DNA from 2 places in the Caldibacillus debilis DSM 16016 genome. Region 1 is predicted to be linked to the other one. Evidence: a T-box and tRNA genes for the amino acid it is inferred to sense, from the RefSeq annotation. Region 1 holds a T-box; the other holds one or more tRNA genes.
The links. The T-box of region 1 lies ahead of argS (arginine--tRNA ligase). A T-box ahead of a tRNA ligase gene usually reads a tRNA of that ligase, here a tRNA-Arg.
Positions count from the first base shown of each region.

Region 2: it encodes a tRNA-Arg, which carries the amino acid that the T-box ahead of argS (arginine--tRNA ligase) is inferred to sense. The anticodon was not compared.

Region 1 covers NZ_KB912915.1:90,488-102,584, reverse strand. The annotation lists gene A3EQ_RS0117535 (ABC transporter ATP-binding protein) at 1-222, shown strand, start outside; gene A3EQ_RS21905 (hypothetical protein) at 651-830, shown strand; gene A3EQ_RS21900 (hypothetical protein) at 873-1,316, shown strand; gene A3EQ_RS0117520 (hypothetical protein) at 1,323-1,568, shown strand; gene A3EQ_RS0117515 (HAD family hydrolase) at 1,753-2,400, shown strand; T-box leader at 2,558-2,865, shown strand; gene argS (arginine--tRNA ligase) at 2,970-4,667, shown strand; gene megL (methionine gamma-lyase) at 4,905-6,119, opposite strand; gene A3EQ_RS0117485 (DUF3949 domain-containing protein) at 6,429-6,656, shown strand; gene A3EQ_RS0117480 (hypothetical protein) at 7,264-7,446, opposite strand; gene A3EQ_RS0117475 (SPFH domain-containing protein) at 7,469-8,311, opposite strand; gene A3EQ_RS0117445 (ECF transporter S component) at 9,552-10,283, opposite strand; gene A3EQ_RS0117440 (ABC transporter ATP-binding protein) at 10,268-11,923, opposite strand; gene A3EQ_RS0117435 (energy-coupling factor transporter transmembrane component T) at 11,896-12,097, opposite strand, start outside.
Region 2 covers NZ_KB912882.1:83,637-90,182, reverse strand. The annotation lists gene ltrA (group II intron reverse transcriptase/maturase) at 132-1,394, shown strand; gene A3EQ_RS0106325 (DUF2573 family protein) at 1,796-2,062, shown strand; partial or broken gene A3EQ_RS22085 (YolD-like family protein) at 2,283-2,498, shown strand; gene A3EQ_RS21680 (coiled-coil domain-containing protein) at 2,524-3,159, opposite strand; tRNA gene A3EQ_RS0106305 (tRNA-Arg) at 3,418-3,491, opposite strand; gene A3EQ_RS0106300 (YrvL family regulatory protein) at 3,581-4,039, opposite strand; gene A3EQ_RS0106295 (YceI family protein) at 4,387-4,923, shown strand; gene A3EQ_RS0106280 (winged helix-turn-helix transcriptional regulator) at 5,907-6,239, opposite strand.

The DNA of each region.
Region 1 (12,097 bases):
AAACAGATCGTGGAAGAATTCCGGCTGACGGCCCTTATGGTCACCCACAATATGCAGCAGGCGCTGGATTTGGGCAATCGCCTCATCATGATGGACCAGGGAAAGATCATCTTGGAACTGAATGAAGAGGAGAAGAAAAATTGGACGATCGACAGGCTCCTCGGCGAATTCCGGCGGATCCGGGGCAAACAGTTGGCCGAAGACCGGACGCTGCTGGGATGACCGGGAGGATCCCGTTCGCTCCGTTTGGAATGGATGGAGAGGGCGGTCCTTTCCCCCGGCTTAAAAAATGCCGTTTTCAGCAACGCCATGCCATGAACCGTCTCAGGCAGACAGGAAAAAACGCAGATGCAAGCAGAAGGGCGCCCCAAAAACGAACGCTTTTGGGGCGCCCTTTTTAAATGGATCTTCAGCAACGTTCCCGGTTTGTTCTTCAACGATTGAAAAAGGTTATTCGGAAAAAAAGAGAAGATGTATTTTTAACCGTTTGCTTGAACCATGGGGTGGAACGGTGAAGATACGCATCGGCCAACCGAGGCATGAAGAGGGTTTGGAACAATTGGAAAATGCCGCTAAAAAACCCGGTGCCGGACTATGTTATTTTTTCCGGAAGGGTATTTTTCCCATGAAAAAATAAAGCGGGTTTGTGAATGGGCAAGGATCACGATCAATCCATCATCTCAGGTTATCAAGATAAAAATGGAAAAAATCGGGCCTTTATCGTCAACCGCCCGGGAGAAATTATTTTAGCCAGGAAGAAAACGCCCGTCCATGAGCAATTGTATGTTCCGTCAAACGTTGAAGACGGACCGTTAAAAATGGGCTATTGATTGTGCGGAGAAATTTTCCAGGGATCCGAAGGATTGGATCAAATGAATCCCGTCCGCCTCATCTTTCATCCGATTGGAGCCGGGATGTACAGTGAAGAACAGTTCGCCGGATGGATCAACGAAGCGAAACGAATGGCCGTCTTACAAAAATCAATCGTAATCGGAACAAGCCATTCAGACGGCTTCTACAAAAATCATCGATGCTCCATCCCGATCGCCTGCCGCTTTGATAAAATCGGAAATCCTATCTCTATCGCAAAAAATGATACCCGCTTGCGAATATTCGATACGGAAACAAAATCGGTTCACGTCATGAGCGGATGTCTTAAAAAACGAATTGATCGATTGCCAATGAGAAGGCTGTTGCATACATGGCACGATGGATTTCAGATCCTGTTCCCGGACGGTGAATCGGAGCCGGAAAATCCGCTAATGGGCGGCAAGTCGGAATTTGAAAACTTAGCGGGAATTGAAATCGAGAAGTAAGAAGGCGTGAGCGGGGCCGTTATCGTGACAGGCAATCTTGATGAAGATGTGAAAAAGCTGTTCTTCAAAGGGGCAAACCTTCATTCGAAGGCGCGATGTCGGAACTATGAGCTTCCGTTTATACAAAGAGAACGAGCTTTAGCTAAACAGTTGAAGATTTCACAGCAGCCGTTTTGGAAAAGCAACCGGAAGCGCTTGCCTTATCGGAAAAAGAAAGATTGGTATTTGAAGAAGATTCCTGATCCTTTATGATTGTATTAGCGGCCGGTTTTCGAATTTTACACATGTCCAGGAAGAGATGGGTGCAGGACAAAGGGCCCCTTCTATTCGATTTTTTTGTTTAAAGGCGGAACCGGTTCCCCGGGGAACATTGGCCCGCACGGTCTGCCGCACATCGCGCTAATAATCCGAAAAGCATGGACAGGATGTGAGGGATATGCTGAAAGCGGTCATTTTTGACTTCGACGGGACGATTGTCGATACGGAGAGCCTGTGGTACGAGATCTATTTTGAGTATTTCAAGCAGCATTATCAATATGAATTGCCATTAAAATTGTTCGCGAAGGGGATCGGCACGGCGAACGACGCCATTTTTCAAGGAATCGAGCATGACTTGGGCATCCGGCTGGACAGAAGGGAAATACGGAAAGATTTAATCCGGCGGTTCGAAAACCGCGAGGGTTTTTTGGAGATCCGCCAGGGGGTCCTCCCCTTTATCCGGGAAGCCCATGAAAAGGGTTTGCCCCTGGCGATCGCCACCAGTTCCGGCCGGGATTGGGTGGAAAAACATTTAAAACGATTCCGGCTGGACGCATATTTTTCCGTCATCAAGACAAAAGATGACGTCCGCGAAGTAAAGCCGGATCCGGAACTGTATTTGCGGGTTTTGGAGGCGCTGCGGCTGAAGCCGGAAGAGGCGGTTGCCATTGAGGATTCGGTCAACGGTTCGACGGCGGCCTTGCGGGCGGGGATCCCCTGCTACATCATCCCGAACCGGGTGACGAAAGGCAGCCGTTTCCCGGAACAGGCCGTCGTATTGGACGATTTTTGCCGGATCCCGTTGGTGGATTTGCTGGATGCGTAAATTTTCGGCCCTGCCTTTCCGGACGGCGGAAATGCTCCGCCGGCGGTCCGCATCGGCCGGAAAATGGCCGATCAACGGGAAAATACTCGAATAGATGTTGAAAATCCAGGGGAGAATCTTTATAATTACATATTAACCGAAAATGTTGAAATAAGCCGAAAATTCGATGAAGAAGAGAGTAGGAAAAAGACAGCGGCACGAGCGAGTCGGGGACGGTGGAAGCCCGATGCCGCCCTTTTTCCGAAGCGCACTTCCGAGAAGCGGCTCTGAAACGGTTGACCGGCGGCTGCAGCAGGGCTAAAGTTTTCTGCCACAGGGGAAACACTCCCGCGAAAACGCCGCCGAAACCGCGCGTAGGAGCCCGCCGCCCGGCCGCGTTACGGCAGCGAGGGAACAACCGGGGGTTTTGCCCTTTCCCTTCGGTTGTTAAAAAGAGTGGCACCGCGGGTGCAGCCCGTCTCTTTGAAGAGACGGGTTTTTTATTTTTTCCCGGAACGGGCGGGATGAAACGTCCCCTGAAACGCCCGTGCAAGTTCAAGTCAGAAAACGGAAGCAGGAGGGTGCGGCAAATGGATGTACAAACGGATTTCAAATCCCTTTTCGCGGATGCGTTGAAAAAATCCGTCGGAGAAGATCTGTGGACGGAGGAGATGGAACGGCTCATCGAACAGCCGAAAAATTCCGCTTACGGGGATCTTTCTTTCCCTTGTTTCCAATTGGCGAAACATTTCCGCAAACCGCCGCAGGAAATTGCGGCAAAACTGGCCAACGCCATCCATGATCCGGCCTTTGAAAAAGTGGAAGCGTTAGGGCCGTATGTGAATGCCTTTTTTGACCGGAAATCCTTCGGAAGCCGGGTGGTCAACCGGATTTTGCGGGAGAAAGGGAATTATGGCAGCTGGTCCTTCGGTGAAGGGAAAACGATCGTCCTGGACTTTTCCTCGCCGAATATTGCCAAGCCTTTTTCCATGGGGCATTTGCGTTCGACGGTCATCGGCAGCGCATTGGCAAATATCTGTGAAAAGGCCGGATACCGAACGGTGAAAATCAACCACCTGGGGGACTGGGGCACCCAGTTCGGCAAGCTGATCAGCGCCTACAAGCGGTGGGGATCGGAAGAAAAAATCAAAGCGAATCCGATTCCGGAGCTTTTCCGGCTATATGTGCGATTCCATGAGGAAGAAAAAGCGAATCCGGCTTTAACGGAAGAAGGGAGAGGCTGGTTTAAAAGGCTGGAAGACGGCGACGAAGAAGCCGTCCGCCTGTGGAAATGGTTCCGGGATGTTTCCCTGGAGGAATTCCAAAGGATCTACCGATTGTTGGAGATCGGGTTCGATGAATACACCGGCGAATCCTTTTACAACGACAAAATGGACGCGATCGCCCGACAATTGGAGGAAAAGGGGTTGCTCGTCACTTCCGATCAGGCCGAGGTGGTGATGCTGGAAGAGGAGGGACTCCCGCCCTGCCTCATCCGAAAATCTGACGGCGCCACCACCTATGCGACCCGCGATCTGGCGGCGGGGGTCTACCGTTATCAAACGTACCGCTTCGCCAAAGCGCTGTATGTGGTCGGCCACGAGCAGAGCGTCCATTTCAAGCAAGTGTTCAAAGTTTTGGAAAAAATGGGAAATCCATGGGCCAAAGACATGGTTCACGTCCCCTTCGGCCTGTATTTGAAAGACGGTAAAAAAATGTCGACGCGGAAAGGGCGGGTGATTCTCCTGGAAGAGGTGCTGGAGGAGGCGATCCGCCAGGCGCTAAAAAACATCGAGGCCAAAAATCCGCGCCTTGAAAACAAGGAAGAAGCGGCAAAAATGGTCGGCGTCGGCGCGGTCGTCTTCCATGACCTGAAATCCCACCGCATGAACAATATTGAATTTTCCTTGGAGGACATGCTGAATTTCGAAGGGGAAACGGGCCCCTATGTCCAATATGCCTTTGCCCGCGCCTGTTCGGTATTGCGGAAAAGCGGCGAAGAAACCTTCGCCTTTTCCGGCTTAAAAGACGGGGAGAGCTGGGAAATCGTCAAGCGGCTCCATGCCTTTCCGGAAAAGGTCTTGCAGGCGTTCAACGGCTATGATCCGTCGGTGATCGCCAAATATGTCCTGGATCTGGCCAAGGCCTTTAATAAATATTACGGAGCGGTAAGGATTTTGGAAACGGATGAAGAACGGCCGTCCCGCCTGGCCCTGGTCAAGGCGATCACCATCGTGCTGGAGGAAGGTTTGCGGCTTTTGGGGATCAAGGCGCCGGAACAAATGTAAGATGCGGGCGCGAACGAGGGTGCCTGCGGTCCGGGAGCGGGGAAATATCCAAAAGGAAGGCTGCCTTTTAAAATTTTGACGGCAGCCTTTCCTTTGCCCATTGCTGCTTTCGCAGCCTGTAAAAGAAATGAGGCCCCCTTTTTTTGCCCGTTCGTACGTCCACCCCCTGGCAAAAGCCGCCGGATCCGGCCATCTATCCGGTATGGCGTTTCGGACCTTCTTCCTTCCTTGCGGCGGTCAGGCGAGTTTCTTGCCGGACCAAAGCCTTTCCGCTTTTTGAAAGGCCCGCCGGAAGTCCTCGATAATGTCTTCCGCCGCCTCCAATCCGACGGATAAACGGAGCATGTTATCGGTAATCCCCATCGCTTCCCTTGACTCGGCGGGCACGGCGGAATGGGTCATCGTCGCCGGGTGCTGGATCAAGGTTTCCGCGTCGCCGAGGCTTACGGCAATTTTCACCATTTTCAATGCGTCGATCAAGGCCTGCGCCATTTCCCTTCCCCCCTTAACCGTAAAGGAAAGCATGGCGCCCGGTGCCCGCATTTGCTTTTTCACCACCGGATAATATTTGTTTTCCGGATCCCCGGGATAAAAAATCTTTTCCACGAGGGGAACGGTTTTTAAATATTCAAAAAGTTTTTTTGCGTTTTCCACATGGCGGTCCATGCGGACGTGCAAAGTTTTTAATCCCCGCAATAAAAGCCAGGCGTCGAAGGGAGAAATAATGCCGCCGATGTCTTTTTGAATCCGGTTTCTCAACTGTTGCATCGCTTCCCGGTCCTTGCCGACGACGATGCCGGCAATCACGTCCCCATGGCCGCCGATGTATTTGGTGGCGCTGTGCACGACATAATCGCAGCCGAACTCGAGGGGATTTTGCAAATAGGGAGAAGAAAAGGTGTTGTCCACCACGACGGGAATGCCGCGGCGTCTGGCCGCTTTGACGACCAGTTCCAGATCGTTCACTTCCATCGTAGGATTGACCGGGGTTTCCAAAAAAATGCAGGCCGTATTTTCCCGGAGTCCCGCTTCGATCTCTTTTTCGTCGGTCATCGAACAGAAACTGTAGGTGATCCCGTTCTTTTCCTGGAACAGCCGCAAAAGCCCGAAGGTGCAGCCGTAGATGCCCCGGGAGCAGAGAATATGATCCCCGGCTTTCGTTAAATGGAGCAATACGGCGGAGACGGCGGCCATGCCGGAGGCGAAGGCGATGGCATCCTCGCCCTTTTCCAAAGCGGCCATCCGCTCTTCAAGGATTCGCACCGTCGGGTTGGCCAGACGCGAATAGATGAATCCGTCGTCCTTTCCGGAAAAGCGCTGTTCACCTTGCTCGGCGGTCGGGAAAACAAAGGTGGAACTGAGGTATAGCGGCGGGGAGAGGCTGTCTTTGTAATCGCGGGCGTCATATCCGGAATGAATCAGCATCGTTTCCATCCGGTTTCCATAATCCATGGAAAAACCCCTTTCTCAATTGAAAACGTTTTCATTAACAGTATACGAAATTCCCGAAAAAAATGCCAGGGCGATTTTTAAAGGAAAAATCGGGGGAAGGGGAAGAGGACTTGTTCCGGACGCTGAATTCCGGCTGCGTCACTTCTTGATCTGCCACGTCCCAGGGCATCGTCGGCGGATGCCGCGGGCGGCGTGGCCGGAAGGGTATCGGTATTTTCAGAAAAAAATGAAACCGCCGCGGGGCTTGATTCGTAAAAAAGGCAGAATGTCAGGAACGTCCTCGGCAAAAAATCGGAGGGGGTAGGAAAGATGACGGTTTTTTACATCGTCCTTGCGATCATATTGGTCCTTTATACGGGCATCATGGTTCCCATTCAATATGCCTATATTTCTTCGATGAACGAGCGGAAAAAGCAAACCGGAAAAAATCACAACGAGTTGTTCGATGATATGAGTTTTGAAGAACAGCAGCTCCATTATAATCTCCAGTCCAGCTGGTGGAATTGGCTCCCCGCCATCATCGCCACTTGGATTTAAAAATGGCGCCACAAAACAGGCTGAAGAAGGGGTTGGAAGATCATTTTCAACGGGTCTGCCGATCTACGGCGTACACAAAGGGATCGAGACGTTCCAGTTGAAGGTCAGTTTCAACGGGTCTGTCCCCGTCCGTCGCTCCGCTTGCCGCCCTTGCCTAAGGAAGCGGAAACAGGATCCTTTTCGACCGGTCTGCCTAAACCTGCCCTTTGTCATTAATACGCAACATCCCCGGATTGGATAACAGGGGAATCCGCGGATCTTCCGGCTTTCAGAATCCGTCGGCCTTTGCGCGGGGAGCGGAAAGGAAAGGCGGGATCATTCTTTAACCGGCCGGCATTTGGACGGGGAAACGGGAGGCTTGCCGGGGATGTCCCGTCTTCTCTTGGATTTTCGCCGATGCGGGCGGATGCATAATAGAAGCGGATGCCAATCGTTGAAAAGCGCGGATGCCCCTTTCACAAGGAATGGTATGACCGCCGCCGGCCGCAGAAGTAGCCGAAAGGGGAAAGGGCCTTTTTTTACGGGAACGGGTGGAGCGGACGCCTTCCCCGATCGGAAAAAAATCTGTCCCGGTTCCGTTTGGATCCGGGACAGATTATTTTACCCCCTACTCCTTTTCCCCGCGGGAGGGCCGCGGTTTTTCCTTCCATCTTCCCGCTTTTTTCGCGGCCTCCCGCAGCAGGTATTCGATATGGCCGTTCACGCTTCGGAATTCATCCTGTGCCCAACGCTCGAGAATGGCATAAAGTTCCGGGTCAAGGCGCAGCGGAAAATTTTTTTTCTTCGGCATGTTTATTCACGACCGTTGCCAATTAATACAGGCTTCCCGCATTGATGACTGGTTGGGCACCCCGGTCGGAAATGATCGCGACAAGCAAGTTGTTCACCATGTTCACTTTTCTTTCTTCATCCAATTCCACCGTTCCGCTTTCCTGCAGTTGCTGCACCGCCATTTGCGCCATGGATACGGCGCCGCTGACAATTTTTTGCCTGGCGGACAGGATGGCCGCCGCCTGCTGCCGCTGCAGCATGGCGCTGGCGATTTCCGTCGAGTAGGCCAGATGGGTCAGACGGGCCTCGATGACTTCGACGCCTGCCACATTTAACCGTTCCTGCAAATTCTTGGTCAGTTCTGAAGAAATTTCTTCCGGATTTCCCCTCAGGGTGATCTCTTCATCTTCGAAGGCATCATAGGGATATTTGGTGGCCACGTGGCGGATGGCCGTTTCGCTTTGGATCTCCACGAACTGTTCATAATCCTCCACATCGAACCGTGCCTTGGCCGAATCGACGACTTTGAAGACGACCACGGCCGCGATTTCGATCGGATTCCCCAACACGTCATTCACTTTCAGCTTGTTGCTGTTGAAGTTTCGCACCCGAAGGGAGATCGTGTCGCGGACCGTCAATGGCACCGTTAAAAACAGGCCGCTTTCCCGGATCGACCCCAAATATTTTCCGAAGAAGATGACGACCTTCGCCTGATTCGGCTGGACGATGGTGATGCCCGTCGCCAGGACCGCGGCGACAAGGAAGATAATGACGGCAAGGATCCACTGTTGTTTCCAGGCCAGAAAGGCGGCGGATCCGATCAGGAGGACAAGGATGAGGATGCCGAGATAACCGTTCATCGACCAGGCTCTGGTTTCTTTCATAAAATCACTCCAATATTAATTTTATATTATTATGATATCATATTTCAGAACATTTTTCAATTTCGGTTGCCTTCCGAACGGCCATTTTTTGTCGAAGGGGTGCCATGGGAGAACCCGGATGCGAGCCTATTGAATTTATTTTCGGATTGGGAAGCATTCGAGGACAGGGTCAAGCCGTTTCGGAATGCGAGCCCATTGAATTTATTTTCGGATTCTTTGATCGGGCTTTGCGGTCTCGGGCCGCGACGTTTTTCCACTCTTTTTGATCGGGTGGCAGCCATGGAAGGAGGCCTGCCTTTCCGATAAGCGTTCGGATCAGACGCTTTCTTTTTTTGCCCGTTGGAATGGTCCCGCGCCGCCGATCGGATCATCGTCCATCCTTTGCCGGGGCGGGAGGGTCCGAATATTTTTATCCGGGGAAATTATCCGCACAAAAGTGAATTCGCTTGAAAGGCAAGAGGGTTCAAATGTTTTTATCCGGTTCCATTGCCATATGGCATGATATTGAAATGTCCAATCTTGACCGCCGACTGTTCAACACGGGGAAAATTTGTCCCGCATTCTTGTTTTTCCGATCCGTACCGGACGGTTCCAAATTCAAAGAAAAATGCCCAAGATTTTGGCGAATCGTCCGATAGAAAGTCCCGTTTGTTCAATATTTGGGGCAAAACGTTCAACATTTGTTCCGGTTTGCCGGGCCGATCGTCCATCATCTCAACCGGATCGTTCAACATCCGGATAAAAATGTCCAATATCCCAGGGAATGTCCAACATTTTCAAATGTATGTTCAACACGAAAAAAAATTTGTCCAACATAAAGGAAAAAATAACCAACATTTTGGAAAAAACGTTTATCATCGCGAAAAAAACGTCCATCATCACGGAAAAAATGTCCATCATCGCAACCGGTGTCCAACATCCGAACCGTTTTGTCCAAAATCATGGCCCTGATGGACGGATGCCGGATCGGTTTTTTCCTCCCTTGCGAGGCCGAATTGGGCTCCGATGGCCCAATTGACCTTTTCGGAACGGCCCGAAAAAATCAAAACCTAACAACGCGGGGATGCGCTGTTAGGAAGTTTAGAATTCGTTTTTCCATCGTCATGCACGGCCCGGCGGTCACCCGCAACGTGAACCCCGGTCGTTTTGAACGGATGGAGTTGGCCGGGGCTCGCAAGGATGACGGGACCGGCCGGATGGCGGATCCGGTTTTCCTTTCTTGGGCCGGTCCATCGCTTCGTCATTTGCCGTCCGATTCCGCCTCCAAAAGGCCGTATTTCCTTTTCATCCGGAGAAGGATTTTCATCCAGCTGTTGGAAAAGACCGCAAGAAAAAATACGTTGGATAAGGCGTGGGCCAAATCGAAGAAAAAGCTTGCCCCGTAAATGGCGGCAATCCCTTTCCAGTTCCAATGGTCCAGGACGGTGAGGATGACCCACAGGTTCATCAGCCAGTTAAAGGCGAAGCCGGAAAGGAAACCGAACAGGCCCCTGCCGAAGGAGTTTTTTATAAAAAATGAGGACCGGAGAAGTCCGCTGATCCATCCGATCATCCCCCAGCCGTACATCTGCCACGGGGTCCACGGTCCCTGTCCGAGGAAGATGTTGGAAACCAGGGCGGCCAAAGCCCCCACCGCAAATCCGCTTTCCGCTCCGAAAACGGCCCCGGTCAGGATCACGACGAAGGTGGTCGGTTGAACGCTGGGAAGCGAAGCGAACGGAACCCGGGAAAGGGCGGCCACCGCTCCCAATACCGCGAGGATGACGATTTCCCTTCCGATCATCTTTTTCCATTCAAAGCGGATCATGAGGGGCAGGAAACTGGCCGCCATCAGGCACAGGCTGACGGACAAATAATGTTTCTGGATGAAGAGGGGAAAGGCGAGCAGCAGGGCGATGAACAGGATGAGGAAGGCCGCCGGCCAGGCGTAGGCCCGCCTTTTTCTTTTTGGGGTCTTTACGGAATCGTCCATTTTTTTCTCGCCTCCCCGATCGAGATCACTTCCGGTACATGGCTGTTCCTTGTCAGGCGACTGATTGCGGTCGTATAAAAGGAATTTCCCTTAAAAAACTGTTCCGTCGGGGAAGCGGCGGCGATCCGGCCGGCGAACATCATGGCGCATCGCGTGGCGCAGACTGCGGCGAATTCGATGTCATGGGTGACGAGGACGACCGTCGTCCCCTCCTTCCGCAGCGCCTTTAATAGATCGGCGAATTCCCTTTTCATCTCCGGGTCCATCCCCTTTGTCGGTTCATCCAGCAGAAGCAGCCGCGGGGAAGGAAGGAGCAAGGCGGCAAGGGCCGCTTTCTGCAGCTCGCCGCCGCTCACATCATAAGGATGGCGGTCCATGACGTGCCGGATGCGGAAAAATTCCGCCAGTTCCTCCGCCCTTTCCTTTCCGGCCTCGATCCGGAACCGCCCGGCGACGGCGGCCAATTCTCCGCCGATCGTGTCGCGGATAAAGAGAAGTTTCGGATTTTGCGGCAGATAGGCGATTTCCTCCGGCTGCGGCCGCGCCAATTTTTTTCCCCGATAGAAGATGCGCCCCCTTTGCACCGGAAGAAGGCCGGCCATGGCCTTGAGCAATGTGGATTTGCCCGTCCCGTTGGCCCCGACGATCGCCAGGAGCTCCCCTTCAAAGACGGTCAGGGAAAGGCGGTCAAGCACTTTCCTTTCGTCCTTCCCGTAGCGGAATTCCGCCGCCTTCACTTCCAACAGAGGCTGCTCCTTGTCCTTTTTTCCGGAATCCTCCTTTTCGGGATCGGCGGCCCCGACGGTGTATTGCCCGAGCCGCCTTTTTCCTTCCTTTACCGACAGGGGGAGATCCTCCGGATCCGGATCGGGGAAAAATTCCAAAAAGAGCCGGGGAACTGCCGGCAAGAAGGCGCGGACCGCCTTTTCCTCCCTTTTTTCCATCCGGCAGAGGGCCCTTTTCGGTGGTTCGTCCAATAGGAGCTTTCCCCTTTCCAAAAACAGGACCCGGTCTGCCAAGGGGAACACCTCGTCCAGGCGGTGTTCCGCCAGCAAAACCGTCAAGCCGAACTCCTCGTTCATCCGTTTGATGATATGCAAAAAATCCTTCGTGGCCACCGGATCCAATTGGGCCGTCGGTTCGTCCAGGAGCAGGACATCCGGCCCCATCAGCAGGACGGAGGCCAGATTGATCAGCTGTTTTTGGCCGCCGGAGAGGTGATGGATTTCCTTGTCCAGGAGCGGGTGGATCCCGAAAAAATGGGCCATTTCCGCCACGCGCTTTCGCATCTCATCCGTTTCCATCCCCATGTTTTCCAAACCGAAGACGAGTTCGTCCAGCACATGGTCCATGACGATCTGGTTTTCCGGATCCTGGAAGACGAACCCGATTTTTTTGGCCGCCAACATTTTATCCGTCCGTTCCAAAGGTTTGCCCCGGAACAAAATCTCCCCTTCCCGCCTTCCGTGCGGGGCGATCTCCCTTTTAAACAGCCTCAGCAGCGTCGATTTTCCGCTCCCCGAAGGCCCCAGAAGGAGGACGAACTCCCCGGGGTTCACGGCGAAGGAGATGTCTTCCAAGGCGCACCGGTCCCCGTCGGGATAGGAAAATGTCAAATTTTTCGCCTCCAGTATCGCCATGCCGCCGCCTCCTTTCCTTCCGCAATGAGCGGGAAGCCGATCAACAGCGCAAAAAAGGAAAAAAACACCCATTCCCTTCCGTACAACAGGACCGGTTCTAGACCCGGGAAAAGGGTGAGCAAGCCGTCCCCCAGATACCATCCGGCAACGGTTGCGGCGGACAAAGCCAACAAA
Region 2 (6,546 bases), on a different contig from region 1:
TGCGTGGAAGCAGAATTCCCCTTAGGAACTTGACTGAGGAAAGATGGGTGAAGCCCGGAGGTCCTCAGTCAAAGGGCTGAGCACAGCCCGGCAAGACCTGAATCTCATCCCGCGGAAGGAGAAGAACTGAAATGGCTCTGTTGGAACGCATCTTAGCGAGAGACAACCTCATCACGGCGCTCAAACGGGTCGAAGCCAACCGGGGAGCGCCGGGAATCGACGGAGTATCGACTGATCAACTCCGTGATTATATCCGGACGCACTGGAGCTCGATTCGAGCCCAACTCTTGGAGGGAACCTATCGGCCGACGCCTGTCCGCAGGGTCGAAATCCCGAAACCCAACGGCGGCATACGGCTGTTAGGAATTCCCACCGTGATGGACCGGTTGATCCAACAGGCCATCCTCCAGGAACTGACGCCGATCTTTGACCCGGACTTCTCTCCCTACAGCTTCGGATTCCGTCCTGGCCGCAGCGCCCATGACGCCGTTCGGCAAGCGCAACGATACATCCGGGAAGGATACCGGTATGTCGTGGACATCGACCTGGAAAAGTTCTTTGATCGGGTCAACCACGATATCCTGATGAGCCGGGTTGCCCGGAAAGTCAAAGATAAACGCGTGCTGAAATTGATCCGCGCGTACCTGCAAGCCGGCGTCATGATCGGAGGGGTGAAGGTGCAGACGGAGGAAGGGACGCCGCAAGGCGGGCCGCTCAGTCCTCTGCTTGCGAACATCCTTCTCGATGATCTGGACAAGGAATTGGAGAAACGGGGACTGAAATTCTGCCGTTATGCAGACGACTGCAATATCTACGTAAAAAGTCTACGGGCAGGATTACGGGTGAAACAAGGCATCCAACGGTTCTTAGAGAAGAAGCTCAAACTCAAGGTCAATGAGGAGAAAAGCGCCGTGGACCGTCCGTGGAAGCGTACGTTTCTTGGATTCAGCTTTACACCGGAACGGGAAGCACGCATTCGCCTCGCTCCCAAGTCGATTCAACGCTTTAAACAGCGCATTCGACAATCAACTAATCCCAACTGGAGTCTCCCAATGGAAGAACGCATTCGTCGCGTGAATCAATACACCATGGGATGGATGGGGTATTTCCAACTCATCGAAACCCCATCCATTCTCAGGAACATGGAGGGATGGGTGCGTCGACGGCTTCGACTGTGCCTATGGCTCCAATGGAAACGGGTGAGAACGAGAATGCGCGAATTGAGGGCACTGGGGCTGAACGAGAGAACGGTTTTGGAGATTGCGAATACCCGAAAAGGGGCATGGCGGACAACAAAAACTCCTCAACTGCACCAAGCACTGGGAAAGTCCTACTGGAAGGCCCAAGGTCTCAAAAGTTTGACGCAACGATACTTCGAACTCCGTCAAGGTTGACGAACCGCCTAGTGCGGACCCGCATGCTAGGTGGTGTGAGGGGACGGGGGTTAGCCGCCCCCTCCTACTCGATTGTCCGTTCCTCGGGCGGGCCTTGCGTTTCTGCCCGCTTCGGTCCGGTCAGGTTTACGGCTGGCGGTGGCTTTCCAGAGAAAGGGGATACGTTTTCAGCGGGTTTTGGATGACTTCTCCTGCCAGCCGTCCAAGTTTTCGCCAGGATTTCGTTTCAGTGGCGGGCATCGGGGCGGAAAATGGGGAGGCGGTCAAAGGCAGAGTAAGGGGGCGGCTTTTTTTCGAATGCGAAAAATGCCCGGATCCGTGCGGCCATTGACATTGAGAATGATTTTCATTATTATATTATTAACCTGCCAACTTCAGGAAACAGAAAGGCGGAACCCGAAGTGGAAACGAAGTTTCGCGAGCAGTTTGCCGCGTTGCTGGAAAAATATACGGAATTGCTGCTGGGGAAAGCGGATGAGGAACTGCAGGAAAAGGTTAGATTTTGGATTTTGTACCAGCATATTTCCAAATCGATGCCGAATTTGGCCCGCCATTGGAATGCCCTTTATCCGGAGGCGAAGGCGGAACTGCGGAACCTCATCCTGGAGATTAAGCAAATGAACGAAGATCACCGGAAAAGAACCCACGGCAAAAAGGACGGGGAATAGGTTTCGCCCTTTTTTGCCCATTCCTCGGATAAAGGCGGCCCGGGAAAACGGGAGGTGAATTTTGCCCGGCACTCCCGTCCGTTTCCCCGGCCGCCGTCCCATTCCCATGAATGCCGGAAAAAGCGGGGCGGAAGAAAAGCTCTTCCTGCCCCGCTTTTTATATCGCCGTTAAACGGATTAAACGGGAAAAACATGATGAGTATCAAAAACGGTTGATGAGCAGGCCTGGGAAGAATGGGACGAGATTCTTTCACAGGCTATCCAATCCCGGAGGAGGGTTCGAGTGAAATATTATCGAAACCGACGGTATGAAATATCGGCCGGGGTTATGCGCCGGGCCGACCCGATAGCCCGCACCATTGAGCTGGAAACGGAAGGGAAAACCGTTTTGTTAGATCTGAAAAAAATCGCGGGGATAGAATGCGAATGGAAATAGCACGGCCGGAGCCGTGCCTTTTCTGTTATTTAACCGGGACGTATTTGAAGGGAGCTTCGGCTTGAATGATGTACCCCTTCGCAAGAAATGTTACATATTCCGGAACGCCTAAATCATGAACGGTGGTTACGATAGTATTTACGACGACATCGCCGTTCTCGTCATAAACAAAGAAGTTGCTGCCACGACCAACCGGCAATATTTTATACCGGCCTTCGGGAATATCTGTCCCCACAACAAAATGGCCAGCCGGCAAATTAATTGGTTTAGTCTTTGCCTCCTCGATTTTGCCGGTCAGTTGATTCAATTCTTTCTTTGCGTCGTTTATTTGACTCTTCAACCCATCCAATTCGCTTTTAGCGGAGGCGACTTCGGTAGTGAGCTTATCTTTATTATTTGCTAGCTCCTGCAACTTATCGTATTCTTCTTTGTTCGCCTCTAATTCCTGCTTAATTCTTTCTAATTCATCATTTACACCGGATAACTCCTTTTCTTTTTTCTTGATCTCTTCAACAAGTTGATCATAATTTACTTTTTTTCCATCGATTTTTACGCCCGCGACATAATGGCCCGCCATCTCACCAAGGGCAAAAGCCAAAATAACAAGGATGGAGAACCAGAACCAGTGGTTTTTATAAAAAGGCTTCTTTTCTTCTTCCATTAATTGATCCTCTCCTAATTTACAAAATTTCTCAATTCTATGATACCGAACGACAGGAAATACTGGAAGTGATTTCAAAAAAATAATACCCCCATGGGGTAGCGCCATTTCTTTGTGTAAAATTTGTGTAAAATGATTTGAAAAACATTTCAAATTAATTCCTACCCCAAAAAATGGAAAACGCCGCAGAAACGTTGAAAGATCAACATTTCTGCGGCGCTTGCCGGATGCTCGCTCCGGCAGATTCCTTAGTCATTACGTCCCGGGCGAGAATCGAACTCACGACCTACAGCTTAGGAGGCTGTCGCTCTATCCTACTGAGCTACCGGGACATTCCACTATTATTATACGTGTATAAAAAAAACTTTCAAGTCTTATTCAGGGAATTTCTGAAGAAATCTGTAATGATCCGCACCGGTTTTTATTCGTTCCCGCCGGATATTTTTTTTGAAAAAATATCGTCGAAGGCCACCTCCGCCAGTGTGGCCAGAAGGGCAAGGACCGTTTGGACGGCAAAGGTGAGCTGGATATTGTCCATGAAGCTGTCGGCCAAATAAACCGCGAGGCCGTTCCATTGGAAATAAAAGAGAAAGAGCAAGACGGCCATTTGGGTTTTATGCAGGGGCAAGTATTCCATTGCAAATTTTCCCCCGTACTTCAACAGATCAAAGATGGTATCGAAAAAGAGGAACCAAAGGACGAACCAAAGGACGTCCCCGTTGTCGCAGCGGACGCCGAAGAGAAAAAATAGCCCCTTCACCGCAAGAAAAAAGAAAAGGAACAGGCCTCCCAGCGCAAGGAGGATGGCCAGGCCGATCAGCGAAAAAATCATCACTTTTTCATGAACCGGAACGTTTTTCAAGGAATCTTTCTTTTTCATCCGTTTCGCACCCTGCGTTTCTCATGGGCGGAACATGCCCGTATAAGTCAAGTATAAAAAAAATCGGCCCATGTGAAAACCATCAATTAAACTGTCCGACTTGAGCGATAATACAGAAAATAGGGAAATGAGGAATGAGACGAATCGTTTCCGTACGGCGGGGAAAAGATGGGAAGGGATTGATCTTCCGGAAAGCGCGCCTTTCCTCCATAAAACAGCAGCGACGCACGCCGGTCGTCCGGAATGAAAATCTTCTGACAAGATGATTGACAATCCGGCGGATATCCCCTATACTAACAATTGACTATAAACTTACATAAAGTAAGTAACTTTTAGGAGGTATATATATGGGAAAAAGTAAATGGGTATTGGACACTGCGCACAGCCAAGTGGATTTTTCGGTAAAGCACATGATGATTTCGCGGGTTAACGGGACGTTCCAACGTTTTTCCGCGAATATCGAAGCGGACCCCAACGATTTAACGACGGCAGACATCGAGTTTTCCGTGGAAGTGGACAGCATCGATACGAGAAATACCGACCGGGACAACCATCTGAAATCCGCCGATTTCTTCAATGCGGAACAATATCCTAATATCACCTTCAAAGCGACGGAAATTACCAGAAAGGACGATTCCAGCTATCATGTCACGGGGGATTTGACGATCCGCGGCGTGACCCGCAAGGAAACCTTCGTTGCGGAATTTGAAGGCCTGGCCAAAGATCCGCTGAGCGGCAACGAAAAGGCGGGATTCACGGTCACCGGCACCATTAACCGGAAGGATTACGGCCTGGTATGGAACGTGGCTTTGGAAACCGGCGGTGTGCTCGTGGGCGAAGAAGTGAAAATCACCGTGCACATTGAAGCCGCAAGGGCAGAATAAGCGGAAGCAAAACCGCACCCGGCGTCCGATGGACGGTCCAGGGTGCGGTTTTTTCTTTGATGATCGAAGGGCGGTGCTCAAGACAGGGGCTGCGCAGCAGAGATCCGGAAAATAATCCCGTTTGCAAGGGGGAAACGGCTTTTTCTCCTCCGATTTTCAAATTTTTTTGCTCATGGAAATGGATACGGCCAAACGGTCCCGGCGGTTCTTAGGCGCATGCCGGATGAACCGGGGCGGAGGGGCGGCCCGGTCCGCAACGGCCGTATGCAGCGGCAGGCCGATTTTAACTGAATGAAACCGATTGCAAAACGGCTTGTAAAATCCAACCGCGCTTTCCGGTCTAAGCGGCGGGAAAAAGGCCCGATCGCTTCCATCGCCGATGCCGGCGGGGTTGCGGATCTTTCCCGGATCCCTTCCCGGATTTTTTCGGGCTTCCCCGGAAGCCGCCCGGTTTTTTCCCAAAGGAACCGGAAGCCTCCGTCACGCCGCGGAACGGATTCCGCCCTTCCCATATCCTGGGCCCTTTGGTCCTGCTTGTTCAAATCTCCGGACCGTCTTCCGGTTTTGGTTGCCATCTCCGCCGCACATCCCCGGATAAGGGGGCGGACGATCCGTGTTTCCGCCTCTGCCGCATTTCCGGCAAAACCTTTGGCGGCCGGGCAGGCCTCCGGTCTTGGGCATCCCGGGAACGCATCCGGACGCAGCCGTCTGAAACGGCGTCCGTGTTTTCCGGCGGAATTCGCCGGCCGCCTTCCGTTTCCGCGGTGCGCACCACCCCAAAAGCAAGGGGACGCCGGCTCCCTTCGGGCACCCAGGAGGGACGCAACGGAACGGGCGGAAGGGGTTTATGCCCGTCCGCCTTCTCCCGACAGGTGGTCTTTTTCCCCAGTGAAGGCGAAACCGAAGGGACCAGGGAGGCAACCCGGCACCGGACCCGCCGCCGTATCCGGTTTTGGCGGAAACCGACGGTTTATCCGGTATTTTCAGCGTTTGCTGACAGGCTGCGGATCGACCTCCATATATTTTTCGGCCCATTTTTGGATCTCTTCCATGATCGGCCGAAAGGCTTTCCCTTTTTCCGTAAGGGAATATTCCACCCGGACGGGCACCTCCGGAAAGACTTTCCGGGAGACGATTCCTTCATGTTCCAGTTCCTTCAGCCGTTCCGACAAAAGCCGCCCGCTGATCGGGATGGCGTTTTCTATTTCACAAAAACGCTGCGGGCCCTTCAGCAGTTGGAAGATGATGAGACCCGTCCAGCGTTTGCTGATCATTTCCAGCGTTTTTTCCATCTTCGGGCAAAGCGAGCTTTTCATAATTCCACCTCCAACCCTGAAACTCCCGTCCACCCCTCGTTATAAAAATTATACCTTCTTACCAATAGTAAGTAAATGGATCGGCTTTACATTTTCTTGTTGGCCGGGAACGGCCGTTCGTTTCCCTTGATATCCGGGGGAAGGGGAGGGAGCGGGATCTGCTAACCCCGAAAAGCGAACGCGAAATCTGCCGGAAAGGCTGCGCGCTTGCGGCCGCGGGGATGGCGGAAAAAGCGGCCGCCGTTCGGTCACGATGATTTCCGGCGAAGAATGGACGGAAACTTCGACGAAAACCCGGCGGCGCAAC